4 regions of the Massilia jejuensis genome follow, and region 1 is predicted to be linked to each of the others. Evidence: predicted binding sites of a transcription regulator. Region 1 holds the regulator's gene; each other region holds the start of a gene.
The links. The regulator sigma-54, encoded in region 1, starts transcription at its own class of promoters, with help from an activator protein. The targets are predictions, from matches to a motif close to TGGCANGNAANCTGCTTT.
Positions count from the first base shown of each region.

Region 2: pepA (flocculation-associated PEP-CTERM protein PepA) is a predicted target of sigma-54. The motif match lies at 4,233-4,250, and genes of this name have one in related genera.
Region 3: glnA (type I glutamate--ammonia ligase) is a predicted target of sigma-54. The motif match lies at 5,262-5,279, and genes of this name have one in related genera.
Region 4: ACFPOU_RS22230 (PEP-CTERM sorting domain-containing protein) is a predicted target of sigma-54. The motif match lies at 2,641-2,658, and genes of this name have one in related genera.

Region 1 is NZ_JBHSMS010000081.1:15,238-22,455, forward strand. It holds gene lptA (lipopolysaccharide transport periplasmic protein LptA) at 1-71, shown strand, start outside; gene lptB (LPS export ABC transporter ATP-binding protein) at 71-832, shown strand; gene ACFPOU_RS23040 (RNA polymerase factor sigma-54) at 859-2,328, shown strand; gene hpf (ribosome hibernation-promoting factor, HPF/YfiA family) at 2,391-2,750, shown strand; gene ACFPOU_RS23050 (enoyl-CoA hydratase/isomerase family protein) at 2,878-3,963, shown strand; gene rapZ (RNase adapter RapZ) at 3,997-4,857, opposite strand; gene hprK (HPr(Ser) kinase/phosphatase) at 4,937-5,872, opposite strand; gene ACFPOU_RS23065 (PTS sugar transporter subunit IIA) at 5,917-6,399, opposite strand; gene queF (NADPH-dependent 7-cyano-7-deazaguanine reductase QueF) at 6,742-7,218, opposite strand, start outside.
Region 2 is NZ_JBHSMS010000023.1:386,833-394,050, reverse strand. It holds gene prsT (XrtA/PEP-CTERM system TPR-repeat protein PrsT) at 1-134, shown strand, start outside; gene ACFPOU_RS07445 (N-acyl amino acid synthase FeeM domain-containing protein) at 258-1,043, shown strand; gene ACFPOU_RS07440 (ThiF family adenylyltransferase) at 1,163-2,050, shown strand; gene ACFPOU_RS07435 (nitroreductase family protein) at 2,047-3,108, shown strand; gene pepA (flocculation-associated PEP-CTERM protein PepA) at 3,326-4,183, opposite strand; gene ACFPOU_RS07425 (XrtA/PEP-CTERM system exopolysaccharide export protein) at 4,611-5,234, opposite strand; gene ACFPOU_RS07420 (XrtA system polysaccharide chain length determinant) at 5,956-7,218, shown strand, end outside.
Region 3 is NZ_JBHSMS010000006.1:105,056-112,273, reverse strand. It holds gene corA (magnesium/cobalt transporter CorA) at 1-410, opposite strand, end outside; gene ntrC (nitrogen regulation protein NR(I)) at 481-1,944, opposite strand; gene glnL (nitrogen regulation protein NR(II)) at 2,013-3,095, opposite strand; gene ACFPOU_RS01895 (DUF4124 domain-containing protein) at 3,092-3,610, opposite strand; gene glnA (type I glutamate--ammonia ligase) at 3,759-5,174, opposite strand; gene ACFPOU_RS01885 (rhodanese-like domain-containing protein) at 5,492-5,950, shown strand; gene ACFPOU_RS01880 (TAXI family TRAP transporter solute-binding subunit) at 6,144-7,218, opposite strand, start outside.
Region 4 is NZ_JBHSMS010000079.1:119,102-126,319, forward strand. It holds gene cphA (cyanophycin synthetase) at 1-1,237, shown strand, start outside; gene ACFPOU_RS22225 (LysE family translocator) at 1,331-1,957, shown strand; gene ACFPOU_RS22230 (PEP-CTERM sorting domain-containing protein) at 1,974-2,612, opposite strand; gene ACFPOU_RS22235 (hypothetical protein) at 2,824-3,204, opposite strand; gene ACFPOU_RS22240 (response regulator) at 3,428-3,880, shown strand; gene mutS (DNA mismatch repair protein MutS) at 4,012-6,669, shown strand; gene ACFPOU_RS22250 (hypothetical protein) at 6,669-7,218, shown strand, end outside.

The sequences.
Region 1 (7,218 bases):
CGGCCGCTCCTGCCGCTCCCGCGCCCGGCGCGCAGGCACGACCGGCCACGACGCCGGCGGGAAAGCCATGATGAAGGATGGTCGAGACAGCCGCAGCACCCTGGTCGTTCGGGGACTGCAGAAAAGCTATGGCAAGCGACTGGTCGTGCGCGACGTCTCGCTCGAAGTCGGTTGCGGCGAGGTCGTGGGCCTGCTCGGTCCGAACGGCGCCGGCAAGACGACGTCGTTCTACATGATCGTCGGCCTGGTGCCGTCGGACGCCGGCACCATCGAGATCAACGGCGCCGACATCTCGCGCCTGCCGATCCACCGGCGCGCGGTGATGGGCCTGTCCTACCTGCCGCAGGAAGCGTCGGTGTTTCGCAAGCTGACGGTGGAAGACAATATCCGCGCCGTGCTGGAACTGCAGCACGACGAGAACGGCCGCGCCCTGGGCAGGGACGCCATCGACGCGCGGCTCGATTCGCTGCTGGGCGAGCTGCAGATCGAGAAGCTGCGCGAAAATCCCGCGCTGTCGCTCTCCGGGGGCGAGCGCCGGCGCGTCGAGATCGCGCGCGCGCTGGCGACCAATCCGCGCTTCGTGCTGCTGGACGAGCCGTTTGCCGGCGTCGACCCGATCGCCGTGATCGAGATCCAGCGCATCGTGCGCTTCCTGAAGGAGCGCGGCATCGGCGTGCTGATCACCGACCACAACGTGCGCGAGACGCTCGGCATCTGCGACCGCGCGTATATCATCAACCAGGGTGCGGTACTGGCGTCGGGCCGTCCCGACGACATCATCGCCGACGAGTCGGTACGACGCGTCTACCTGGGCGAACATTTCCGGATGTAGCAAAGAACGGTACAACAAGCGTCGACATGAAACAATCCCTGCAACTTCGGACTTCACAGCACCTGGCACTCACGCCGCAGCTTCAACAGTCGATCCGCCTGCTGCAGCTGTCGACGCTCGAGCTGCACCAGGAAATCGAGCAAATCCTGTCCGACAATCCCCTGCTCGAGCGGCTCGACGATCCGCTCGACCACTCGGTGCGCCTGCTGGCCGACGGCGCCATCAACGACGCGCCGCCCCAGCAAGCCGAGGCCCCGGCGCCGGCCGGCGAAGAGGGGGCGCCGGCACCCGAGGCGGCCGGCGAGTTCGAAGGCGGCGAGGTCGAACGCAGCGAGCCCGATGGCGACTGGGGCGAGGGCGGACGCGCCTCCGGCACCGACGGCGACGACGACGGCCGCCCGCAGCTGGGCGCCATAGGCGTGACGCTGCGCGAGCACCTGTCCGAGCAGATTCGCGTGACCGGCGTGACCGAGCGCGATCGCGCGCTGGCCGAGCTGGTGATCGACGCCATCGACGACAACGGCTACCTGGAGGAGCCGCTCGACGAGATCCACGCGCGCCTGCCCGGCGAGCTCGAAGTCGAGATGGACGAGCTGCGCTGCGCGCTGGCGCTGGTGCAAAGCCTCGATCCGTCGGGCGTCGGCGCGCGCAGCGCTTCCGAATGCCTGGCGCTGCAGATCCGCGGCATGCCGGGCGTGCCGCTGGTGACGCGGCGCATGGCCTTGAAGATCGTCGAGGGCTACCTGACCTGGTTCGCGCAGCGCGAATTCACCAAGCTCAAGAAAGCGCTCGACTGCGACGACGAAGACCTGCGCGAGGCGCAGGCCGTGATCCGCCAGTGCAATCCCCATCCGGGCGCGGCCTTTGCGTCGAGCGTGTCCGACTTCGTCGTTCCGGACGTTATTGTCCGCAAATCGAAGGGCGGCTGGAGCGTCTCGCTGAACAACGAGGTGATGCCGCGCCTGCGCGTCAACAACGTCTACGCCAACCTGCTCAAGCAGGGAAAAGGCGAAGGCCAGATGAGCGCGCAGCTGCAGGAAGCGAAGTGGCTCATCAAGAACATGCGCCAGCGCTTCGACACGATCCTGCGTGTTTCACAGGCAATTGTGGAGCGCCAGCGCAACTTTTTCAGCCATGGCGCGGTTGCGATGCGTCCCCTTGTGCTTCGCGAGATTGCTGATACACTGGGTCTGCACGAGAGCACGATTTCTCGCGTGACAACTCAAAAATTCATGCTGACCCCGCACGGCATGTTTGAGCTGAAGTATTTCTTCGGAAGCCATGTCGCCACCGAAGCGGGGGGCGAGGCATCGTCGACGGCGATACGGGCGCTCATTGCGCAGCTGACAGGAGCAGAAGACCCAAAGAACCCTTTATCCGATAGCAAGATCGCGGAAATGCTCGGTGAACAAGGCATGGTCATTGCGCGCCGGACGGTTGCAAAATACCGCGAAGCACTCAAGATACCTCCCGTCAGTCTCCGCAAATCCTTGTAACAGCGGCACCCACGCGTCCCAAGCGCGTCAGCGGCGTCCGCGCATTTATCTAAGGAGTGTGTATGAATCTCACCATCAGTGGCCACCACCTCGACGTCACCCCCGCCATTCGAGAATACGTACAGAACAAGCTGGAACGCATCACCCGCCATTTCGATCAAGTCATCGATTCCCACGTGATCCTCGCGATCGACAACCTCACCGAAAAAGACAAACGTCAGAAAGCCGAGATCAACTTGCGATTGTCCGGCAAGACCGTGCACGTGGAGAGCGTGGCCCAAGATTTGTACGCCGCGATCGACCTGTTGATGGACAGGCTGGACCGCCAGGTCATGAAATACAAGACGATCCTCCAGGATCATGGCCGCGAGGCGCTCAAGCGCCGGCCTGAAGGCGGAGAAGCTGCCGCCGCCGCGATGTAGTCGGCCAGCATCGAGCACCGTCTGAACGAGGGCGCCGAGGGGCGCCCTTTTCAATGGGCGTGCGCGCATGCGCCCGCGCGGCGCGCGCTTCGGTAAAATGCATGTTTTTCCGATCAGCCCAGCCACCATGACCGACCATGTCCTGACCCGCGTTGCCAACGGCACCGGTGTGATTACCCTCGATCGTCCGAAAGCCCTGAACTCCCTGTCGCTGCCGATGGTGCGGCGCCTGACCGACATCCTGCTGGCCTGGCGCGACGATGCCGGCGTCGCGGCGGTGGTCCTGACCAGCAGCAGCGAAAAAGCCCTGTGCGCCGGCGGCGACATCCGCTTCTTCCATGAGGCGGGCCATGCCACCCCGATGGCCGGCAGCGCGCTGCTCGAGGATTTCTTTACCGAGGAATACGCGCTCAACTACCTGATTCATTTCTATCCGAAGCCGTATATCGCGCTCATGGACGGCGTGGTGATGGGCGGCGGCATGGGCATAGCCCAGGGCGGCCCCGGAACCGGCCTGCGCATCGTCACCGAGCGCACGAAAATGGCCATGCCGGAAGTGAACATCGGCCTGTTCCCGGACGTCGGCGGCAGCCATTTCCTGTCGCATGCGCCGGGCCGGCTGGGCAACTACCTGGGCCTGACCGGCCTGACGATCGGCGCGGCCGACGCCCTGTATGCGGACCTGGCCGACGTATTCGTCCCGGGCGCGCAGCTGGGTGCATTGCACGCGCTGGTCGAGACCACGCCGGGCGCGCAGCTGGCCGACGCGATCCGCCGCTTCGGCGCACGCTTCGCCGCCGATGCCGGCGACAGCGTCCTGCGGGCGCAGCGCGCGGCGATCGACCTGCACTTCGGCGCCGGTTCGGTGGCGGCGATCATGGCTTCGCTGGAGGGTGAGGACAGCGCCTTCGCGCAGAAAGCCCTGGGCGCGATGCGCCAGCGTTCACCGCTGATGATGTGCGTGACGCACGAGATGCTGGTGCGCGGCGCCTCGATGCAGGTAGCCGACTGCCTGCGCATGGAGCGTTCGCTGGTGCGCCGCAACTTCGAGCATGGCGAAGTGCTCGAAGGCGTGCGCGCGCTGGTGATCGACAAGGACAATGCGCCCCGGTGGAATCCCGCGACCTTGCAGGAAGTGAAGCCGGAGATGGTGGAAGCGTTCTTCGCGCCGGCGTGGCCGGCGCACGCGCATCCGCTGCGGCACCTCGATTGACGGCCGGTCGCGCGCTCGGGGCAGCCCGCGCGCTTACGACTGCTCGCGATGCCGCAGCACCACCCGCTCGGTCTCGTTGAAATACGCCGCCAGACGCTCGGCCATGTAAACCGAGCGGTGCTGGCCGCCGGTACAGCCCACGGCCACCGTCAGGTAGCTGCGGTTGTCGGTCTTGAACGAGGGCAGCCACTTTTCCACGAACTTGCAGATATCGTGCAGCATCTCGGTGGCGCTCGGCTGGGCATCGAGGAAGGCGATCACGGGCGCGTCCTTGCCCGTCAGCGGGCGCAGGGACAGGTCGTAATACGGATTCGGGATGGCGCGCACGTCGAAGACGAAGTCGGCGTCGAGCGGTACGCCGACCTTGAAGGCGAAGGATTCGAAGAACAGCGTCAGCGGCGCGTGCTGGACTTCGGCCAGTTCCTTGATCCAGGCGCGCAGCTTGTTCGCCGACGCTTCCGAGGTGTCGATCACATGCCCGAGCTGCTCGATCGCGGCCAGGCGCTCGCGCTCTTCGGCGATGCACTCGATCAGGGTGCGGCGCGAGGCCGGATTCTCGCCAGGCAACAGGGTGTGCGAGAGCGGGTGGCTGCGCCGCGTCTCCGAAAAACGCGCGACCAGCGAATGGGTGCTGGACGTCAGGAACAGCACCTTGAGCTGGTGGCCTTCTTCCTTGAGCGTGCGCACGGTCACGGGCAATTCGGCCAGCGATTCGGCGCTGCGGGCATCGACCGCGACGGCCAGCTTGGCCGTCGTCCCCGACACGGAATCGACCAGTTGCGGCAACAGGGCCGGCGGCAGGTTGTCGACGCAGTAGTAACCCGCGTCTTCCAGGACATTCAGGGCGACCGATTTGCCCGAGCCGGAGATACCGGTGATGAGAACGATGTGCATGGCGGGATGATACCGCAACAGGCAATGCTTTGTCGTGGCCACCCCCGGCGGCATGGAGGAATCCAGCGTCAAATACGGGTCAATCCGAGCTCATCGCTTGTCTTTGCCGCTCCATGAATTCCTGCAGCGTGTCGATCCCGCGCAGTTGCAGGATGGTGTTGCGCACCGCGGCCTCGAGCAGCACCGCGATGTTGCGGCCGGCCGCCACCGGAATGACGACCTTGCGGATCGGCAGGCCCAGCACCTCTTCGGTCGGGAAGTGGAAGGGCAGGCGCTCGACTTCTTCGTCGAGTATGCCGCGTTTGACCAGGTGCACGATCAGTTTCAGGCGCATCTTGCGGCGCACCGCCGTCTCGCCGAAGATCGCCTTGATGTCGAGCAGGCCCAGGCCCCGCACTTCGAGCAGGTTCTGCAGCAGCGGCGGACACCGGCCCTCGATCATGTTCGGGGCGATGCGCGAAAACTCCACGGCGTCGTCGGCGACCAGCCCGTGCGAGCGCGAGATCAATTCCAGGCCGAGTTCGCTCTTGCCGAGTCCGGAGTCGCCCGTGATCAGGACGCCGACGCCGAGCACGTCCATGAAGACGCCATGCATGATCACGCGCTGGGCCAGCTTTTTCGACAGGTAGACGCGCAGGAAGTCGATCACCTGGGCCGCCGGCAGCGGGGTCGAGAACAGGGGAATGTTCTGCTCGTCGCAGATGGCGAGGATGTCGGGCGGCGTTTCCAGGCCCTGGGCGATGATCAGCGCCGGCGGGCCGCCACCGATCAGTTCGCCGATCACGTGGCTGCGCGAACTCGATTTGAGGCGGTGGTAGTAATTGAGTTCCTGGTGCCCGAAGACCTGGATGCGGCCCGGGTGGATCAGGTTCAGGTGGCCGACCTGGTCGGCGGCCGAGGCGACGTCGCCCGAGATCAGCCGTTCGCCGCCAGGAAAGCCGGCGAACCAGCCCAGTTGCAGGCTGTCGCGGTTATCGTCGTACAGCCTTTGGATGGTAAGCGGAGTCTGCAGCATGGCAAGGATAAGGAAAAACCGGGTGGGAAAGCGACTCCCCGAGTTTAACCCAAGGCCTGCAAGCTAGGTTGCCAGTTGATAATTCGTTCGTGGATCGCGCGCGGATCGGTGTCGGTGGCGAGCGCCGTGCGGATCGCTTCGTCCGAGAACAGTTCCGCGATCTCCGACAGGATTTCCAGGTGCTGCTGGGTCACATGGTCGGGAATCAGCAGGAAGAACAGCAGGCTGACCGGCTGGCCATCGGGCGACTCGAAGGGAATCGGCGCTTTCAGGCGCACGAAGGCCGCGATCGGCTGCTTCAGGCTCTTGCTGCCCTTGATGCGCCCGTGCGGCACCGCCACGCCGTGGCCCAGGCCCGTGGAACCGAGACGCTCGCGCGCGAACAGGTTTTCCGAGACGGTTGAACGTGCGATCCCGCAGTTGTTCTCGAAAATCAAGCCGGCCTGTTCAAAGGCGCGCTTCTTGCTCGACACTTCGATGTCGAGCTGGACGTTTTCGAGAGAAAGGATTTTGCTAAGGTTAGTCATTTCACGCTTTTCATATGGCGGCACGAGGACCGACTTGCGGAGCGGAATTATAGGCCTGTTTGCTGGCCATGTAATGCGATTTCGCGTCGGTATCCTACGCCTGTCGGTGGTCCATTTCGAGCTTTTAGCGAGCAGTGTCGTGAGTGCAGTTTGCGCTTCCACAAGAGTTCGCGCAATTTCCGTAACGAAAATCAACACGGCCTGGACAAAACCGGGCAAGGAGGCCGGTTTCACCGTGCTTTCCCCGTAATTGCCTAAAATATGTGCAATCTGGATGCGTGCGCGGATTGTTGTTTTTTTCTCAGTTCTTGTGGCTGGAAAGGTACAGCTCAGCCACGCAGGTCATTGGCGCGCGCCGCGCAGGTTGGGCGGGCGTCCCGTGCTGAAATTGGCCCGCCATGGATTGATGTCGAGCCCGCCACGGCGCGTATAGCGCGCATACACGGCCAGCTTGGTCGGCTTGCACTGGCGCAGGATGTCCATGAAGATGCGCTCGACACACTGCTCGTGAAATTCGTTGTGCTCGCGGAAACCGATCAGGTAGCGCAGCAAGCCTTCCTGCTCGATCTGCGGACCGACGTAGGCAATCTGCACGCTGCCCCAGTCCGGCTGGCCGGTCACCAGGCAATTTGATTTGAGCAGGTTCGACACCAGGGTTTCCTCGACCGGCGCCTCGTTGAACCGGGCCGTGAGCAGGTGCGGCGCCGGCGAATAATCGTCGACCTCGATGTCCATGCGGTCCAGCGACAAGCCTTCGAGCTCGCCCATTGTCAGCTTGCCGAAGTGTTCCGGCTCGACGATCGTGACGTGCACCGGCGC
Region 2 (7,218 bases), on a different contig from region 1:
ATTATCACCTGGCGGTTGCATTGCATAAATCGGGCGACAAGGCAGCCGCGCGCAAGCAACTCGAAACGCTGCTTGCGCAAAACAAGCCGTTTGCCCAATCGGAGGATGCGCGTTCGTTGCTAAAAACCCTATAAACGACTACTATTCCGAGTACATAAAATCAACAGGACCGTGCTTGTCGCCTATGGACAAAGCGCGGCATAGCGCCAAAGCGGGGCCGCCGAATCGGCGGCGCCCCAAAACGAAGGTGTCCCGCGATGACGAATCCCGACGAAGTGAAGGAATGTGATGAACATTCCGTCGAATTTCTATCGAACGCTCATGTGTCAGAGGATCGCGATAAGATAGTGAACTCAGAATTAGAGGATGTTATCGTGAACCAAGATTCATATGGAATCCGGCTTACCGATACGGCAAAAGGACGCAATTCGGCCAGCATGCTGGTCAACAAGATGTATGCTTGGCGCGGCTATGCTGGCACGCACCAGTTCAGCGACGATCCCAATCGCATCACCCTCACCGCCACCGACAAAGGCGAGGTCGTAGGCACCCTGACGCTCGGTATCGATTCGCCCATCGGCTTGATGGCCGACCAGATTTTCAAGGAAGAACTCGACGCGCACCGCGCCCGGGGCGCCAAGCTGTGTGAATTCACCAAGCTGGCGTTCGACCCGACCGTGCGCTCGAAGACTTCGCTCGCCAATTTATTTCACCTGGCGGTCATTTACGCGCGCGATATCCACGACTGCACCGATATCGTCATCGAAGTCAATCCGCGTCACCGCCGCTTTTACGAGCATATGCTCGGATTCAAGCGCGAAGGCGATTTGAAGGACAACCCGCGCGTCAGTGCACCGGCCTATCTGCTGCGGATCGAGCTGGCCTATGTCACCGAGCAGATTCAAAAACACGGCGGCACGTTCAGCGAATCGGCCACCGAAGCGCCTGCCGAACGTTCGTTCTATCCTTATTTCTTTTCCCCGCGCGAAGAGCAGGGTATTATCAACCGCCTGCGCCGCATCGACGAACACCAGGCAGCCTGATTTACTTGCCAGGTTGCGGCTCCGCCTTCGCGAGGCGGGTCGCATGGGGCGCGCCACAACGGCGCGTCCTGTTTTCGCCATCCCGACATTCACTGCTTACCGCTTTTCCGCTTCCTCACATGACCACTCCCTTTCGCTATGAGCAGGCTTTTTCCCGAAATATCGGCTGGGTAACGCGGGAGGAGCAGGCACGGTTGCGAACCAAGCGGGTCGCCATTGCCGGCGGCGGCGGCGTCGGCGGCGTGCATGCGCTGACCCTGGCGCGCCTGGGCGTGACGAAATTCCGCATTGCCGACTTCGACACTTTCGACGTTCCCAATTTCAATCGCCAGGTCGGCGCAATGGTCTCGACCCTGGACCAGCCGAAGGTCGACGTCATCCGCCGCATGCTGCTCGACATCAATCCCGAATGCGAGGTCGAAGTCTTTGCCGAAGGCATCCACGATGCCAACCTGAACGATTTTCTTGCCGGCTGCGACATGTATGTCGACGCACTCGACTTCTTCGCCTTCGACATCCGCCAGAAGACCTTCGCGCTGTGCGCCCGCCTCGGCATTCCCGCCAGCACCGTGGCGCCGCTCGGCATGGGTGCGGCACTGATCAACTTCCTGCCGGGACGGATGACCTTCGAAGAATACTTCCGTTGGGGAGACTTGCCGGAAACGGACAAGGCTGTCCACTTCGTCGTCGGCCTGGCGCCCGCCGGCTTGCACCGCCCCTACCTGGTGGTGCCGGAAGCGGTCAATTTCGTCGAGCGGCGCGGCCCTTCGACCATCATGGCCTGCCAGTTGTGCGCCGGCGTGATGGGCACCGAAGCCTTGAAGATTCTGCTGGGACGGGGGCGCGTGCTGGCGGCACCCTGGGGCATCCAGTTCGATGCCTACCGCAACAAGCTGGTGCGCACCTGGCGCCCGGGCGGCAACGGCAATCCCCTGCACCGCCTGATGATCAAGATCGGCAAGAAACAACTGGCCAAGGACCTCGCGGCCGCGGGAGCGACAGCATGACGACGATCGAACACATCCTGGACCTGGCGCGCTGGGCGCCAAGCGGCGACAACATGCAGACCTGGCGCTTCGAGATTGTCGGGCCCGACCACGTGGCCGTGCACGCCTACGACACGCGCGACCATTGTGTCTACGACCTCGACGGCCACCCGAGCCAGATCGCCTTCGGCACCCTGCTCGAGACGATCGCGATCGCCGCCAGCGGCCACGGCTTGCGCGCCGACATCGCGCGCCGTCCCGAAGGGCGCGCGACGCACCCCGTGTTCGACGTGCGTTTTACGCCCGACGCCGCCATCGTGCGCAGTGCGCTGATCGGCGCGATCGAGCAGCGCACGGTGCAGCGCCGGCCGATGCGCACTACCCCGCTCACGGCCGAACACAAGCGCCTGCTGGAAGCGACCGTGGCGCCGGCATACGCCTTGACCTGGCTCGAGACCCGCGGCCAGAAATGGCAGGCAGCGAAATTGATGTACAACAACGCCCGCTTGCGCCTGACGATGCCGGAAGCCTTCGAGACCCACCGCAGCATCATCGACTGGAACAACCGCACGCACAGCCCGGACAAGGTCCCCGCCGGCGCACTCGGCGTCGACGCGATGACCCTGCACCTGATGAAATGGGCGATGGTCAGCTGGCGCCGCATGTCGACCGTCAACACCCTGATGGGGACCTGGGCGCCGCGCCTGCAGATGGACCTGGCGCCCGGCATGGCCTGCGCCGCCCATTTCGTGCTCAAGGCGCACCAGGCCCCCCGCTCGATCGACGATTACGTCGCCGCGGGACGCGCGCTGCAACGATTCTGGCTGACCATGACGACGCTCGGCCTGTACATGCAGCCGGAAATGACGCCGCTGATCTTTTCGAAGTATGCGCGCGAAGGTACCCGCTTCACGGCGCAACCGAAGCTGGAGGGCGCGGCCAAGGCCCTGCAGCGCGAGACCGAAGCCCTGATCTTCAACGATGCCCTGTTTCCGGTCTACATGGGACGCCTCGGCTACGGCCCGGCGCCGCAGGCGCGCTCGGTGCGCCGCCCGCTGGCCGAGCTGATGAAACACTGAGCCCGGCCTTCGCCGGGCTGTAAAAGAAAAGCGGCGATGACCTAAGGTCATCGCCGCTTTTGCTTTCATTTCCCTGCTTGGAACATCTTGTTCTTATGATCGCCAGCGCTTGCCCAGCAACTCGCGTCTTATTTTATTTACTACAACAATGTCTTTTTCCATTGGAAAGAGCGGGACAGCCCGCTCTTTCTCAGTGCTTCACGTGCTCGGAAGGCAATTAAGCCTTCTTGGCGCGCTTGCGGCTCATGACGCCGGCACCCAGCATGGCGATACCGAACAGGGCCAGCGAACCTGGCTCTGGCACTTCAGCCAGCTTGAATTGACCGTTGTTCGAGACGAAGAAGTTGCCTGGGTTGTTGGCATAGTCGTTGCCGTTGCAACCGTTGCCGGTGTAGCCAGCGAATTGGCAAGCGACTTCGTCGACCAGACGGTCGGTTGGATCGCCGACGGTGTTGGCGTTGGTGAAGGCGAAGGCCATCACCGATTCAGCCGACAGGTCGTCGCCGTTTTCACGGAAGAAGTAACCTGCATCCAGGGCGCCGGCATCAGCTTGTGCGAACACGCTGACTTGGCCGTTGTTGATCGGCGAACCGCTTGCATCGACCAGGCCGCCACCGCCAGCCATCACGTTGAACACGGCGATCTCGTTGCCCAGGTTGGCGCCGTAGAAGCCGGCGGTCGAGCCGTACTGGCCGTTGGTCGGGTTCTGGTACATCTTGATGGTGCCGCCGGTGAAGGTGAAGGCGCCGCTGAAGTTACCGGTGCCGGTCGCTTCGAAGATCGCGGTGATGTTGCCGCCGGCGTAGTTCACTGGGAACAGGGCGCCGTTGCTGTCAGCTTGCACGATGTTGAACACAGCGTGCTCGGTGAACGAGAAGCTGTTGCCACCGGTTGGGTTGATCTGGATGAAAGCATTGCCGTTGACATCGAGGTATTCGTTGATCGTCTGGCCAGCGCTGAAGCCGGTGCCGATCGGGTTGAACACCCAGTTATTCAACACGGTAGCAGCATTTGCGCCACCGGCTACGGACATTGCAACAGCTGCGGCGCAAGCCAGTTTTTTCAGGAATTTCATGATCTATATCCTCGCTTAAGTTGATTAATTGGGCAAACACACTCACCTATTAGCAAGCACTGTGCCAGGGAAATTATTTCCTTACCAATCAGATACTTAGGCTACTACGCTTGAGCAAAATCAATTGCTGTGTAAAGTCTCTCGACAAGAAAATATCACAAAAAATTCTTATAGGAATTATAATTCTTATTGGATATGTTTCTTCGCGATATTTCACATTTCCCCTTGTTAATGAAGAGCTGCCGCACTGATGCGATGACCTTCGGGCAGCAATTTTCGGGTCCATGGCTGGAAAATAAAGGTGATTGGGCAAACAGAACCGTTCCCGCCTACTTCACAGGGCACGGTCGCGCCATCCGGTTTGTGCGCGAAAACGACAACGGCGCCCGTAGGCGCCGTTGCAAGCACATCCAGAAGTGTCTTCTGGTCAGAAGAAGCTTTCCGGAATCACCAGGATGTCGCCCGGACGCATCGGCATATTCGCTGAAATATCGCCGTCCTTGATCAGGTCGTCAAGGCGCACATTTAATTTCTCCTGCTTGCCATTGACATTGCGGATGATGCTCGCACGATTGCCGGAGGCAAAGTCGGTGATGCCGCCGACAGCAATCAGTACGTCCATCAGTGACATGTCGCGGCGGTAAGGCAGGGCTTGCGGCTTGGCGGCCTGGCCAATCACGCGGATCTGCTCGCCGTAATTGCCGATGAAACCAGTGACCACGACGGTGACGACCGGCTGCTGGATGAACTTGGCCAGCGCCTTCTCGATGTCGCGCGCCAGTTCGGTCGAGGTCTTGCCGGCAGCCGGCAGGTCTTCCACCAGCGGGGTCGTGATCTTGCCGTCCGGACGGACAGGCACCGACATCGACACTTCCGGATTGCGCCAGACGATGATGTTGACGGCGTCGCCAGGCCCGATCAGGTAATCGGCCGGCGCCGCGCCCGCCATTGCGGCGGCCGAAGGGGGCGCCGGTTTTTTCCACAGTGCGCAGCCGGATACGGTCACGGCGCAGGTGGCCGCCAGGACCAGTTTCATCAGGTTCGTCATCATCTTGCTCACGTCATTCCCCTTCACGGCAACAGCAAACGGCAGAGCCAGGCTGTTGTTATAAAAAAACAAAATTGTTATTTAGCCATCAAACCGGGAGTATTGTATCTCAATCATGCCTGTGCGAAAGGTGTGCACGATTGAAATACTTCCTTTTCATTTTTACTGCAACAGTCCTGCAGATGGAGCGCCGGTAGCGGCTGCGCCATGCCAAGGGGGGCCGCCGATGACACCGTTGCGTTGGAAAATGTTCAGCCGGTTGCGTTGTGACCTGACACTTGCGCATGCGACGCACCGGCAAGACCGCCCGGCCGGCCGCGGCGCGGCAAGGCGGCGCGCCTACGGCGGCGCAACAAGAGATTGGTCAAGTTGCATTCATTATTTCGAATAGGAATCAATCGTGCAGCCCTGTTTGAAAATTAAACATTACAATACAACGGCTTGATGTTACGCAAGGCTGTTGTCGATATCTGGACGACGGTACTTTGCTCTTCACCACATCCTTGATTAAGTGCAACATTTCCCAATGCTTCCGTTTATTAATCGGCAACCATGTTGCTGAAGATGGTGGATAGCAGGGAATTTTTGGCATTGCGGTTCGGTATTTGTGTTGTAACGGGTCACATACGGCCTCTTTATTACCACAATTTTCCGGGACGCAATTGCAATTGCACAAACTACAAGCGATGATGCGTGTTCTTTGTGATTGTTTGAGCCTGGCTGCATGCCGGGCGTTCATGGCGAGACTGACGAGATGGCAGAAATAACAGCCCTAATCCTGAATTTCCTCAAGGCCCTCGGTAAATACCGTTGGCATGCAGTGTCCATCGCCTGGCTGGTGGCACTGATCGGCTGGGCCATCGTGCTCAGGTTGCCGAACCAGTACGAAACCTCGGCCAAGGTCTATGTCGATACCCAAAGTATCCTCAAGCCCCTGCTCGCGGGCATGACGACCTTGCCGAACCTGGACCAGCAAGTAACGTTCATGCGCCAGACCTTGATCAGCCGGCCGAACGTCGAGCGCGTGATGCGCGATACCGATCTCGACGTCCAGGCCGGCGACAGCGCGGCGAAGGAACGGATGGTCGATGACCTGATGTCGAAGATTAAGATCGAAGGTACCGGACGCGACGACATCTACACGATCAGCTACACGTCGTCCGATCCCAAGCTGGCAAAGGACGTGGTCCAGTCGCTGCTGACGATCTTCGTCGAAGGCAGCTTCGGTGGTAAGAAACAGGATTCGGACAAGGCGATCCAGTTCATCGACGATCAGATCCGCACGACCGAAGAAAAGCTGGCCGCCGCCGAGAACAGGCTCAAGGAATTCAAGATCAAGAACATGGGCTTGCTGCCGCAAGCCGGCGATTTCGGCAGCAAGGTCGCCAGCGCCAACGATGCGCTGAGCCAGGCACGCCTCGAGCTGGCCGAAGCGGAGCAGTCGCGCAACGCGATCCGGCGCCGCATGACCGGCGGCGGCACGAGCGCAGGCGGCAGCAGCGGCATGGTCGATCCGGAACTCGAAGCGCGCCTTGCCGCAGCCCAGAAGAATCTGGACACCCTGCGCTTGCAGTACACCGAGGAGCATCCGGACATCATCGCCACCAAGCGCCTGGTCGAGCAACTGCAGGTGCGCAAGCGGGAAGAGGCGAAGAAGACCCGCCCCGACCCGGGTGTCGCCGCCAGCCCGATGATGCAGCAGCTGACCGTGACGCTGTCGGACGCCGAATCGCGTGTCGCGGCACTGCGTGCCCGCGTCAACGAATATGCGAACCGCGTGGCCACCCTGCGCACCCAGAGCGTGACGGCGCCGGAAGTCGAGGCCCAGCTGGTCCAGCTGAACCGCGATTACACGATCAACCGCGAGAATTACCAGAAGCTGGTCGAGCGCCGCGAGCAAGCCAAGCTGTCCGGCGACCTGTCCTCGGCCACCGACATGCTGACCTTCCGCGTGGTCGAACCACCGCTGGCCGCCAGCAAGCCGAGC
Region 3 (7,218 bases), on a different contig from region 1:
AAGCCGGAACCCATTTTCAGCATTTGCGGATCGCGCTCGGTGCGCGCCCGCACGCCGAGAAAACCCTGGGCCGAATCGCGCCGCACCGACAGCACGTAATTCGGGCCGGCGAAGACCGCGACCTCGCCGGAGACCATGTCGTCGCCGTCCAGGTTGACGGTATGGACGACGGCGAACACGGAATCGCCGTATTCCTCGAGTTTCGGGCGCTGGTGGCCGCGCGAGGCGTCCTCCACGGCCAGCTCGTGCAGGCTGAATTCCTCCTGCATCGTGGCCAGTTCGCCCTGCTCGGGATCGCGCAACGCGACCCACACGAAGCAGCCGGGAATCTTCAGGTACTCGCTGATATCCTCGACGGGGATATCCGACAGTTTCTTGCCTTCCTGGTAGGCGACGCAGTTGATCAGCATGAGGTGCAAAGGATGGGAAAACGATGCGAGAGCTTACACCATCGCGCCCATCCGACGCACCCGGCGGCGCTTATTCTTCGCGCGCGCCGTCGATACCCAGTTCCACGATCTTGCGCGTGATCGTGTTGCGTCCGATGCCGAGGCGCATGGCCGCATCGTTCTTGCGCCCGTGCGTGTGCTTGAGCGCGGTCTTGATCAGCGCCGACTCGAATTGCTTGCCCAGCGTGTCCATGACCTCGAACTGGCCGGCGCTGAGCATGCTCGCCGCCTGCAGCTCGAGCAGGCCGATCCAGCCTTCCGGCGCGGGCGCCACCGGCATGGGCGCCGGCGCGCCGTTGCCGCCCTCGCTCGGGAAGGGCGTGGCGGGCATGCCGCCGGCCGGGGCCTGGGTCAGGTCGCGCGGCAAGTCCTTGACCTCGACCGTCTGGCCCGGGGCCATCACGGTGATCCAGTTGCACAGGTTTTCGAGCTGGCGCACATTGCCCGGCAACTCCAGGCCGGACAGGAAGCGCATCGCGCCGTCGCTCATGCGCTTCGGCTCGACGCCCAGCTGGTGCGCGCTCTGCACCAGGAAGTGGCGCGCCAGGAGCGGGATGTCCTCGCTGCGTTCGCGCAGGCTGGGCAGGCGCAGGCGGATCACGTTCAGGCGGTGGTACAAGTCTTCGCGGAACAGGCCGTCGCGCACGCGCTGTTCCAGGTTCTGGTGGGTGGCCGCGATCACGCGCACATTCGCTTTGACAGGCTGGTGCCCGCCGACGCGGTAGAAGTGGCCATCGGAAAGCACGCGCAGGAGCCGCGTCTGCAAATCGAAGGGCATGTCGCCGATTTCGTCGAGGAACAGCGTGCCGTCCTCGGCCTGCTCGAAGCGGCCGCGCCGCATCGCCTGGGCGCCGGTGAAGGCGCCGCGCTCGTGGCCGAACAGTTCGGACTCCAGCAAGTCCTTCGGGATCGCGGCGGTGTTGAGCGCGATGAAGGGCTGCCGGGCGCGCGGACTGTGCTTGTGGAGGGCGCGCGCGACGAGCTCCTTGCCGGTGCCCGATTCGCCCGTGATCAGGACCGTCACGTTCGATTGCGACAGGCGCCCGATGGCGCGGAACACTTCCTGCATCGCCGGCGCCAGGCCCAGGATTTCCGGCGTTTCCGCGGGTGCCGCTTCCACGCTGGCCTCGCGCAGGCTTTCCTCGAGGGCGCGCCGGATCAGCGCGACGGCCTTGTCGATGTCGAAGGGCTTGGCGAGGTAATCGAAGGCGCCGCCCTGGAACGAGGCGACCGCCGAATCGAGGTCGGAAAAGGCGGTGATGATGATGACCGGCAGGCCGGGATGGCGCGCCTTGACCGCCTGCAGCAGGTCGATGCCGGATTCGCCGGGCATGCGGATGTCCGATACCAGTACCTGCGGCGTTTCGGTCTCGAAGGCGGCCAGCGCGTCGCGCGCGTTGGCGAAGCTGCGCGTTTCGAGATTCTCGCGCGCCAGGGCTTTTTCGAGCACCCAGCGGATCGATGCGTCGTCGTCGACAATCCAGATTGGTTTCATGTAGGTCGTGCTTTCCGCAGTCAATTCAACATTGGACACGGCGGAAACACGGCAGCTGCCGCATCTGCTCAGGGCAGCGGCAGCAGGATCCGGAAATCCGTCAGTCCAGGCCGGCTTTCGCATTCGATCATGCCCAGGTGCTGCTGCACGAAGGTTTGCGCCAGCGTCAGCCCCAGGCCGCTGCCGCCCTCCCTGCCCGACACCAGCGGGTAGAAAATACGGTCGCGGATGTCGGGTGCGATACCCGGTCCATTGTCGATGATATGCAAGTCTAATGCCAGGCCGTAGCGGACCTTGGCCAGGGTGAGCTGGCGCGCCACCCTGGTGCGCAGAACGATCTCGGCGTCGCCCGCCGCGATGCGGCCCGCCAGCGCCTGGGCGGCGTTGTGGACGATGTTCAGCACCGCCTGGATCAGCTGTTCCTTGTCGCCCCGGAACTCCGGAATCGAGGCGTCGTAGTCGCGCCGGATGCCCAGGCCGTTCGGGAATTCGGCCAGCACCAGCGAGCGCACGCGCTCGCACACTTCATGGATGTTGACGTCGCCGACGATGTGGGGCTTCCTGTGCGGCGCCAGCAGGCGGTCGACCAGGGTTTGCAGGCGGTCCGCTTCCTTGATGACCACCTGCGTATATTCCTTGAGCGCGTTCAGATGCAGGGGCGGCAGTTCCAGTTCCAGCAACTGGGCCGCGCCGCGGATGCCGCCCAGCGGATTCTTGATCTCGTGCGCCAGGTTGCGGATGAGTTCCTTGTTGGCCTGGCTCTGGTCGAGGAAGCGCTCCTCGCGGTCGAGCTTGAGTTGCTGCACGTTTTCGCGCAACTCGATCAGCACTTCGCCGTTGTCCAGCGCGCTGGCGATCGAGTGCACGTGCAGGATGTCGCGCCCGCCCCGCTCGAGCGCCAGGTCCTGGCGCAAGTCGGAATACTGGTGCGCGCGCGTCTGCTCGCACAGGGCGGCCAGTTCGTCGCCGTTCGAGAACAGCGCCGCCAGGGTCTGGCGCGACAGCGATTTGAGGGAGGCGTCGAGCATGTTCTCGGCCGCCGGATTGGCATAGCGCACGCGGTCGCGCGAGTCGACCAGCAGCACGCTGGAGGCCAGCAGTTCGAGGCCGGCGAAGCGACCGGCGTCGATGGCGCGGTCAGGCAGGTTCATCGGATGTTGCCGATCTCGCGCCGCAGCGCTTCGATATTGCGTTCGGTACGGCTGATGTCGTCGCGCATTTGCGCCACGCGCTCCTGGTATTTCGCGTAGTTGCGCTCGTTGCCCTGGCGTTCGGGCTCGCCGTTGTTGAAGACCTGGCGCAGGTCCGCCAGCTTCTTCTCTTCGGCGCGCAGCTCGTCGTTCAGGATGGCGCGCCGGTCGTCGTCGCGCACGCGCTGCTGCGACGTGTCGACGCGCGGGAAGTTCGCCGGGCTGGGCGTGGACGCGGCGGCGGCGGCGGGTGCGGCGCCGCCCTGGCGGCTGGCAACCGGCGCCGGCGCGCGGCGCTCGGGCGGTGCGGGGATATAGCCGGGCAGATCGAGCGCCTTGCAGCCCTTCTTGCCGGTATCGGTGAACTCGACGCGGCCTTGCGTGTCGACGCATTTGTAGACCGTGGTCTGCGCGTGGGCCGCGCCGCTGAAGACTACGCCGGCAGCAAGCACGAGCCGGGTCACACTGGTTGTCATACGCATCAGTAGAAGCTGCACTGCAAAGTGTGCGAGGTGGAGTTGAGCCGAATATACCGCATCCATAAAAAAACGCGGGGAAAGCCACCGGCCTTCCCCGCGTTTGTTACCTGCGCTTACAGCTTTTGATGCCGTAGCGCAACGGTTATCATGCCGAATAGTACATGTCGAACTCGACCGGGTGCGGGGTCATGCGCATGCGCTGCACTTCCTGCATCTTCAGGTCGAGGTAAGCGTCGATCATGCTGTCGCTGAACACGCCGCCGCGGGTCAGGAACTCGCGGTCCTTGTCCAGCGCTTCCAGCGCTTCTTCGAGCGACGAGCAGACCGTCGGGATCAGCTTGTCTTCTTCCGGCGGCAGGTGGTACAGGTCCTTCGAGGCCGCTTCGCCCGGATGGATCTTGTTCTGGATGCCGTCCAGGCCCGCCATCAGCAGCGCGGCGAAGCACAGGTAGACGTTGGCCAGCGGGTCCGGGAAGCGCACTTCGATGCGGCGGCCCTTCGGGTTCGGGACGTGCGGAATGCGGATCGAGGCCGAGCGGTTACGGGCCGAGTAGGCCAGCTTCACCGGCGCTTCGTAGCCCGGCACCAGGCGCTTGTACGAGTTCGTGCCCGGGTTGGTGATCGCGTTGAGTGCCTTGGCGTGCTTGATGATGCCGCCGATGTAGAACAGCGCCGTTTCCGACAGGCCGGCATAGCCGTCGCCGGCGAACAGGTTCTTGCCGTCTTTCCAGATCGACTGGTGCACGTGCATGCCCGAGCCGTTGTCGCCGTTGATCGGCTTCGGCATGAAGGTGGCGGTCTTGCCATAGCTGTGGGCAACGTTCCAGACCACGTATTTCAGGTTCTGGGTCCAGTCGGCGCGCTCGACCAGGGTCGAGAAGCGGGTGCCGATCTCGTTCTGGCCGGCGCCGGCCACTTCGTGGTGGTGCACTTCGACCGGGATGCCGAGCGATTCGAGGATCAGGCACATTTCCGAGCGCATGTCCTGGAAGCTGTCGACCGGAGGCACCGGGAAGTAGCCGCCCTTGACCGCTGGACGATGGCCGCTGTTGCCGCCTTCGGTTTTCGCATCGGTCGACCAGGAGGCTTCGTCCGAATCGATCTTCACGAAGCAGCCCGACATGTCGACTTTCCAGCGGATCGAATCGAAGATGAAGAATTCAGGCTCCGGACCGAAATAGGCGGTGTCGCCCAGGCCGGTCGACTTCAGGTAGGCTTCGGCGCGCTTGGCGATCGAGCGCGGGTCGCGGTCGTAGCCCTTGCCGTCCGACGGTTCGATCACGTCGCACTGCATGAACATCGTCGTCTCTTCCATGAACGGGTCGATGTTGGCGGTCGACGGGTCCGGCATCAGGATCATGTCCGATGCTTCGATGCCCTTCCAGCCGGCGATCGACGAGCCGTCGAAGGCGTGGCCAGACTCGAATTTGTCGAGGTCGAAGTGCGACACAGGAACGGTGACGTGCTGCTCTTTACCGCGGGTATCCGCGAAGCGGAAATCCACGAACTTGACTTCGTTGTCCTTCACCATCTGCATCACATCTGCGGCGGTCTTTGCCATGCGTTTCTCCTAACAAAAAAGTGGGGTGTCGAGACAGGCGAGATCGCTTCCGACCGGTCAGCTCGCCTCGACATGCTTGCAGGAACATATGCAGGAACCATGCCAGACGGTTTGGTATGAACAAATGCGCAATCGTTCTTTGGAACGCCGAGAGTTTAACCATAAAATCCTCAGTAGTACGGAAATATCCTATGGTGCAAGACAACTCTGCGTTGCACCAAATTGGTGCAGTATAGTTGGAGTGCACCGAATTGATGCAAGCTGCACCATTTCGGCAAGCACGCGCCGCGGTGGTGCATACCCTGACAAGGAACGACATGAAAACGACCGAACAGATACTCGAGGCTGCCCGCGCACGCGCGAAAGGCCAGCCCTATGCCGGTGCGGTCACGCCCGAGGAAGCGTTCACGCTGCTGCAGGCGGCGCCCCATGTCAAGCTGGTCGACGTGCGCACCCATGCCGAACGCGACTGGGTGGGGCGGGTGGTGCTGCCGGAAGGCAGGCAACTCGCGGTCGAATGGGCGACCTATCCCGGCGGGCAACCGAATCCCCACTTCGGTGCGCAGCTCGAGCAGGTGGCCGGCAAGGACGATATCCTGCTGTTCCTGTGCCGCTCCGGCGTGCGCTCGCGCCATAGCGCGCGGGTGGCGACGAAACTGGGATATGAGAACGCCTTCGACATCCTCGAAGGGTTCGAAGGCGACAAGGATGCTGATGGGCACCGCAAGTCGGTGAACGGCTGGTGCAAGGCGGGGCTGCCCTGGATCGGCGCGTGAATCGAACACCGGTGCACGGGATGGCCGGCGGCGCGGGCGGCAGGGCGGCGTCGCGCCCGATCGACGCCATCAGTTCCCTATAAGCACCATCACCCCACACCCGATGCCGCAGGCGGCGCCCGGTAGACGCGTCATGAATTCCTCTGAACAACTACACAGGGCCGCCAGTGTCATCTCAATCCACAAGAAATTGTTACTCCGGCGAGCCTTCCACCGCCGGGCCCGTCGTCTTCAAGCGCTGGCGTACGATATTGATATGGCCGCGTAATCCGTACAGGCCGTCGGCATAGGCCAGCGGAATCGAGATGTGGTTCACCTGTTCCTCGATCTCGTCGAGGCGGCGCAGCAGGTCAAGGCGAACGCTCTCGCGCTCCCCATCCCCGACGCCCTCCCAGGCCTGCTCCACCGCGCGCAATTCGCCGTACCAGCGGTACACGCGCGAACGCACGCGCCACACGTACAGCGGCGGCACGATCTTCGACAGCGGAATGATCAGCGCGGCCAGCGCCACCACCACGACCCAGAGGCGCTCGAACAGGTTGGCCAGCCAGAAGCGCATGTAGCGCTGCAGGAAGGGGGGACCGTCGCGGTAGTATTTCGCCGCTCCGCTCGCCACCGGGATCTCGCTGAACTTGGGCGACGGGAACTGGCCCTGCTGCTGGAACCACCCGGCCCCGCTGTGGATCCGGGTGGCGGCCTTGACGAACAGGTCGATCAGCGCCGGATGCAAGTCCTCGCGCGCCACCAGGGTCGCGGTCGGTGCGATCAGGTGATAGTCCTGGGATGGAATGTCGCGCCCGAGGTCGACGATGCCGCGCGGCAGTGTCACGTGGGTGAGGAACGGCAGCCGCCGCGTATAGGCTTCGGCCTGCGAGAAATTGAAGAGGCGGATGCCAGGCGTTTGCAGCAGCATCTGGATCAGCGGCGCTTCCGGCGCCGAGCTGAAGACCAGGCCGTCGATCTTCCCGGCCAGCAGCGCCATCGTCGCCGGCGTGTTTTCCAGTTCGCTGATGACGAGCTCGTTCGGCTCGACCCCGTTCACGGCCAGGATCTGGCGAAACAGGTTGGGTACGCCCGTGCCCTCCGGCCCGAGGTTGATGCGCAGGCCACGCAGGCCGGTCAGGTTGCTGGTTTTTATGCTCGTGCGCAGGAAGAGCCAGACCGGTTCCGTAAACAGGCTGCCCAGGGACACCAGGCCGAGTTCACCGGCCCGCGCCTCGCCGGTCGAGCCGCTCTGCACGAAGGCGATGTCGGCCTGGCCGCTGCGC
Region 4 (7,218 bases), on a different contig from region 1:
CTTCGGCAAGGGCCGCGACGTCGGCGCGGCGATCATCGAGACGCTGTTCAGGCAAGGCGACGACGGCCGTATTCCGGTCGTCGCCGTTACCGGCACCAACGGCAAGACCACGACCGTGCGCCTGATCGCGCACTTGCTGACAAGCTCCGGCCTGCGCACCGGCATGACCAATACCGACGGCGTCTACATCGAAGGCCGCCGCATCGACAGCGGCGACTGCAGCGGCCCGCGCAGCGCGCGCAACGTGCTGCTGCATCCGGACGTCGACGCGGCCGTGTTCGAAACCGCGCGCGGCGGCCTGCTGCGCGAAGGCCTGGCGTTCGACCGCTGCGAAGTGGCGGTCGTGACCAACATCGGCGCGGGCGACCACCTCGGCCTGAACTACATCACCACGCTGGAAGACCTCGCGGTCCTGAAGCGCGTGATCGTCCAGAACGTGAAGGTCGGCGGCATGGCGGTGCTGAACGCGGCCGACCCGGTCGTCGCCGCCATGGCCGAGAATACGAAAGGCGACGTCACCTTCTTCGCCCAGGATGGCGGCCACCCGCTGATGGCCATGCACCGCGCCCAGGGCCGGCGCGTGGTGTACGTCGACGCCGGCTCCCTGGTCTGCGCCCAGGGCAGGAACGAAACCAGGATCGCGCTGGGCGAAGTGCCGATCACCCGCGGCGGCGTGATCGGCTTCCAGGTCGAGAACGTGATGGCATCCGTCGCCGCGGCCTGGGCCGTGGGCCTGGACTGGGACAAGATCCGCCTCGGCCTCAAGACGTTCGTGGGCGAGAGCGACAACGCGCCAGGCCGCTTCAACGTCTTCGACTACAAGGGCGCGACCCTGATCGCCGACTACGGCCACAACCCGGATGCGATCGCGGCCCTGGTGTCGGCAGTGGAAAACATGCCGGCGAAACGCCGTTCGGTCGTGATCAGCGGCGCCGGCGACCGGCGCGACCAGGACATCACCCAGCAGACCGAGATCCTCGGCGCGGCGTTCGACGACGTGCTGCTGTACCAGGACCAGTGCCAGCGGGGCCGTCCCGACGGCGAAGTCGTCGCCCTGCTGCGCCAGGGCCTCGCCGGCGCCACGCGCACCAGCCATGTCGAGGAAATCAATGGCGAGTTCGTCGCGATCGACCGGGCGCTCGCGCGCCTGGAAGCGGGCGACCTGTGCCTGATCCTGATCGACCAGGTCGACGAGGCGCTGGCGCATATCGGCAGGCGGGTCGCGCAAGCGAAGTAAGCGTCCGGCACGCCTGCGGGACCCGGGGTGGCCGGCGTTGCCGCGCGCCCCGCGTCCTTTTTTCGCTGCATCGCCTCTCGGACCAGAACGACCATGCTCGCACCGGAACAATTTCTAGGTTTCCTGCTCGCCGCCCTCCTCCTCACCGCCTCCCCCGGCCCGGACAACCTGATGGTCCTGGGCCTGGGCATGTCCAGGGGCCGCAAGCAAGGCATGGTATTCGGCCTTGGCTGCGCGCTGGGCTGCCTGAGCCACACCTTGCTTGCCGTGATCGGCGTGAGCGCGGTCATCGCCGCCTCCCCGACCGCCTTCACGGCCTTGCGCATCGGCGGCGGCCTCTACCTGGTATGGCTGGGACTGGGCGCGCTACGCAGCACCGGCGGCCAGTCGGCGGCGGCCGGCGGCGCGCCGGCGCGGTCCCTGAAGCGCCTGTTCGCCGAGGGCTTGCTGGCGAACGCCATCAATCCGAAAGTGGTGCTGTTCTTCCTGTCGCTGCTGCCGCAGTTCGTGATCGCGGCCAACGGCAATGTGCCCGGCCAGATGCTGGCGCTGGGCCTGACCTTCACGCTGCAGGCGGCGATCCTGTTCGGGCTGCTCGGTTATTTCGCCGGGACCGTGGGGGCCTGGCTGGAACGCACGCCCGGGGCCGGCAAGTGGCTCGACCGGCTCGCCGGAACCGTCTTCATTGCGCTCGGCGTGAAACTGATCGTCTCACGCTAGCGGGCGCGACCAGGGCTCAGCGCCTGCGCGCCGCCCGCATCCCCATCAATCCCAGGCCCAGTCCCAGTATCGCCAGCGTACCCGGCTCCGGTATCGGCTCGTAGGCGATATTGAGCGAGGACGAGAAGTATTCGAGCGGATCCGATGTGGAGAAGTCGCGCAGGTAGAGCGTCCACCTGCCGTACGGGTTCATCTCGTCGAACAGCGCCAGCGATTCGGCCGGGCGGAAGCTGCCGGCGCGCACGCGCGGGCCGGCAGCGCGCAAGGCTTCGTCGTCGAAGGTGACGCTGACGCGCCCGGCGCCGCCGTTGCTGCCCGCGCGGTAGGTATTGAACGCCCTGACCAGCGTGACCGGCTGTCCGCCGGGCGCCGTCAGGACCAGGGTGAACTCGTTCTCGAAGGGCGAGCCGCGGCCGATGCAGGCGCTGCCGTTCGGCCCGATCGGCGGATTGTCGCATTTCGAGAACGCCACCGTGATGTTCACGTCGATAATCCGGCCGCGGCCGTCGACGCGCAAGGCGCGCGTTGCCTGACTGCCGTCGATGACGCCGTAGGTGGCGTCATTGCTCACGACCGTGGCGATGACCGTGGCCGAGGCGCTCGCGCAGGTGAAAGCGGTGACGATGGCGGCGGCAAGACGATGGATACGGCGCATGGATTCTCCCAGTATTGATGGACATTGCAGAGCAATTTCCGTTCCACGAATGGAAAGCTGCGCAATATCAATGACTTGGCATGAATTGGCCGGCGCCGGCCCAGGCGTTGGAAAACGCGATGTAAATTGTCTCGACATCCATGCACGGGGTCGCGGAGTGCGGCATGCGGCCGGGGCTGCAAGCGCCCCGGCCCATGCGCGCAAGCCCGGTTCAGCTGCCGAAGTAGCGCAGCTCGAAGTCGAGGGCCCACTGTACCCGCGAGCTCGACAGGGGCGCCTGGACGGTGGCGTCGCACTCCCCCATCCAGGCCTCGTTGGCTGCACCGGGACCGGGCGTGCGGATCCCTACCACGGCGCTTCCCGGGGCGACCGCGCGCAGTTCCTGCACGAAGCTGCGCTCGCTGCCGGGCGGGGCGGCGCCGACACTGGTGAGGATGACGTCGAAGCGAACCGTACCGAGCGCCTTGAGCGCGGCGCGCCGCCCGGCGGCAGTGACGGCGATATGGCCCATGGTCGCGAGCAGGCGGCGGATGTCGGCCTGGTCGCGGGGTGCCGGATGAATCACGAGAATCGTTTTGCGTTGGATAGCCATGCAATAGGGGTTATGCCGATTTCACCAAAATCAAGGCCGATTCGATAGTTTATTTTTATGCCATTCCTCATGGCACCTTCGTCCGCCGGCAACCGGCTGCCCGGCATCCGGATTTGCATGACAAGCGGAAACATTTTGCTGCCCCGGGCCGACATCGTGCATACTTGCCGTTTCCATCTGTCGAACGCGCCGCGCGGACGCGGAATTTGCTCCGGGAGTTGCCTTGTACCGTAAGAAGCATTTCAGTTGGCTGATGTCGACCGTGACCTCCCCTGGCATGGCGGGCGGGCGCGATTCCGGCCAGGACGACGCGCTCGCAGCAGGCGGCGCGGTGCGCAAGGTGCTGGTGGTCGACGACGAAGCCGATCTGGCCGACCTGGCCGAGGCCCTGCTTGCCAGCCGCGGCCTGGCCGTCGTGGTCGCCAATTCGGCCGTGCAGGCGCTGCGCATCCTCGGGCAGGACGAGGACATCGACGCGCTCTTTTCGGACGTCATGATGCCCGGCATGAATGGGCTGCAACTGGCGGACGCCGTCAGCGAATTCTTCCCGCGCGTAAAAATCATCCTCACCTCCGGCTATACGGCCCCGTCCATGTTCGACGGGCGCCAGCACCGCTATCTGTTTACGCCCAAGCCCTATACGCTCGAGACGATCATCACGCTGCTGCGCAGCTGAGCGATTGCGCCACGGCCGTCATCGGGGCAAGGATTCCCGCCTGCCGCTTCGGCCGCATGCTGCCCAGCCAATGCCTGTAAAATGGCGCTCCCGGCATGGCGGCCTGCCCTGCCCTCGCGAACACGATTGACATGACCACCGTTCCTACCGAAATCAACGCCGCCGCGGCACGCGCAACGTCGGAAAAAGTTACGCCGATGATGGCCCAGTACCTGGGCATCAAGGCCGATTACCCGACCATGCTGGTGTTCTACCGCATGGGCGACTTTTACGAGCTGTTCCACGACGACGCCGAAAAGGCGGCGCGCATCCTCGGCATCACGCTCACCGCGCGCGGCACCTCGAACGGCAATCCGATCAAGATGTGCGGCGTGCCCTTCCATTCGCTCGACGGCTACCTCGCCAAGCTGGTCAAGCTGGGCGAATCGTGCGCGATCTGCGAGCAGATCGGCGACCCGGCCACCAGCAAGGGACCGGTCGAACGCAAGGTGGTGCGCGTCGTCACGCCCGGCACCCTGACCGATTCCGACCTGCTGCCGGAGAAAGCGGAGCGTTCGCTGCTGGCGCTCTGCACCGTCGACGCGCGCAAGTCGTCGACCGTGGGCCTGGCCTGGCTGTCGCTGGCCAGCGGCGCGCTGCGCCTGATGGAATTCTCGGGCGACGAACGCGCGGTCGGCGCGCGCCTGGCGCAGGAACTGGAACGCATCGCGCCGGCCGAGATCCTGCGCGCCGACGATGGCGACATGGCCGAGGACAAGCCGTTCGCCCATACCCAGCGCGTGCCCGCGTGGCATTTCGACGTGGTCAAGGGCCACAAGGCGCTGGTCGAACAGCTCGGCGTGGCCACCCTCACCGGCTTCGGCGCCGATGGCCTGGGCGCCGCCTTCGGCGCGGCCGGCGCGCTCCTGCGCTATGCGCAATCGACCCAGGGCCGCGGCCTGCAGCACGTAAACAGCCTCGCCGTCGAAAGCGGGAACGAATTCATCGGCCTCGATGCCGCCACCCGCCGCAACCTGGAGCTGACGGAAACCATCCGCGGCCAGGAAGCGCCGACCCTGTTCTCGCTGCTCGACGGCTGCCGCACCGCGATGGGTTCGCGCCTGCTGCGCCACTGGCTGCACCACGCGCGGCGCGACCAGCGCGTGGCGCGTTCGCGCCATGAAGCGATCGCGGCGCTGGCCCAGGGCGAGGCGGCCGCCGGCCTGTCGGCCACGCTCAAGGAAGTGCCCGACATCGAGCGCATCACGACGCGCATCGCACTGCTGTCGGTGCGCCCGCGCGACCTGGCCAGCCTGCGCGACGGCCTTGGGCAGTTGCCCGCCTTGCGCCGGCAAGTCGCGGCCTGCTTCATTCCGGGCGACTCGTGCCTGCTGCGCGAACTGCACGAGGCCATCGACACGCCCCTGCCCTGCCTTGACCTGCTGGCCCGCGCCGTGGCCGAGGAGCCGAGCGCGATGGTGCGCGACGGCGGCGTCTTCGCGGCGGGCTTCGATGCCGAACTCGACGAACTGCGCGCGCTGTCGCAGAACGCCGGCCAGTTCCTGGTCGACCTGGAAACGCGCGAGCGCGCCCGCACCGGCATTGCCAACCTGCGCGTCGAGTACAACAAGGTGCACGGGTTCTATATCGAGGTCACCAACGGCCAGGCCGACAAGGTGCCCGACGATTACCGCCGCCGCCAGACCCTGAAGAACTGCGAGCGCTACATCACGCCGGAACTGAAGGCCTTCGAAGACAAGGCGCTGTCGGCCCAGGACAAGGCGCTGGTGCGCGAAAAGGCGCTCTACGACGAGCTGCTCGCTTGCCTGGCGCCGCACATCGGCGCGCTGCAGCGCGTTGCGCAGGGCCTGGCCCAGCTCGACACGCTGGTCGCCCTGGCGACCCACGCGCTGCGCCACAACTGGTGCGCGCCGCAACTGGTCGACGCGCCCTGCCTTGCCATCGCCGAAGGCCGCCATCCGGTGGTCGAGCGCCAGATCGAGCGCTTCATCGCCAACGACTGCCAGCTCTCCAACGAGCGGCGCCTGCTGCTCATCACCGGCCCGAACATGGGCGGCAAATCGACCTTCATGCGCCAGACCGCGCTGATCGTGCTGCTGGCCTATGTCGGCAGCTATGTGCCGGCGGCGAGCGCGACGATCGGTCCGATCGACCGCATCTTCACCCGCATCGGCGCCAACGACGACCTGGCCGGCGGGCGCTCGACCTTCATGGTCGAGATGACCGAATCGGCCGCGATCCTGAACGGCGCCACCGAACACTCGCTGGTGCTGATGGACGAGGTCGGGCGCGGCACCTCGACCTTCGACGGCCTGGCGCTGGCCTGGGCGATCGCGCGCCACCTGATCGACACCAGCCGCAGCTTCACCCTGTTCGCGACCCATTATTTCGAATTGACCCAGCTGCCCGAGACCCACCCGAGCGCGGCCAACGTGCACCTCTCGGCGGTCGAGCACAAGGATACGATCGTGTTCCTGCACGCGGTACAGGAGGGTCCGGCCTCGCAGAGCTACGGCCTGCAGGTGGCGCAGCTGGCGGGCGTGCCCCCGGGCGTGATCAAGGCCGCGCGCAAGCACCTGGCGCGGCTCGAATCGCAGGCCGTGGGCAGCACGCTGCAGCTCGACCTGTTCGCGCCGCCCGGCGAGCACGAGACCGAGGAAGCGGCGCCGCCGGCGGCGCCGGCCCTGCCCCCGGCCTTGCTCGACGCCCTCGACCGGCTCGACCCGGACGCAATGACGCCGCGCGAGGCGCTCGAGCGGCTGTACGAACTCAAGCGCCTGGCCGCCTGATGCCGCCCCTGCGCCGCCTTCGCCACGCCGCCGCGCTGCTGACGCTGCTGTCGGCGGCGGCGTTCGGCGCGGCGCGCGACGGCGGGCGCGAAGGGCGCGAGGAGCACCGCTTCGGCGTCATCGGCCACGGCTTCGACAAGCCCGGCGACGAGCATTTCAAGAAGGCACTGGCCGAAACGAGCGAGCAGTCGATCGCCTTCGTCGTCGTCACCGGCATCAAGGCCGCGGGCGAGCCCTGCAGCGACAAGCTCTACCAGGAACGGTATGAACTGATCGGCAAGGCCAGGCGCCCCGTGATCGTGCTGCCGGCCGGCAGCGACTGGACCGACTGCCGCAACTCGGCGGGCCGCACCAACGCCGTCGAGCGCCTGAACCGGATGCGCGAACTGTTCCATGGCGAGCCGCACTCGCTCGGCGTCAGGAAGCTGCCCTTGACGCGCCTGTCGATGAGCCCGCGCTTTCGCAGCTATGCCGAAAACGCCCACTGGACCGTGGACTCGGTGCTGTACGCCACCGTGAATCTGCCCGCCAACAACAACCATTACCTGG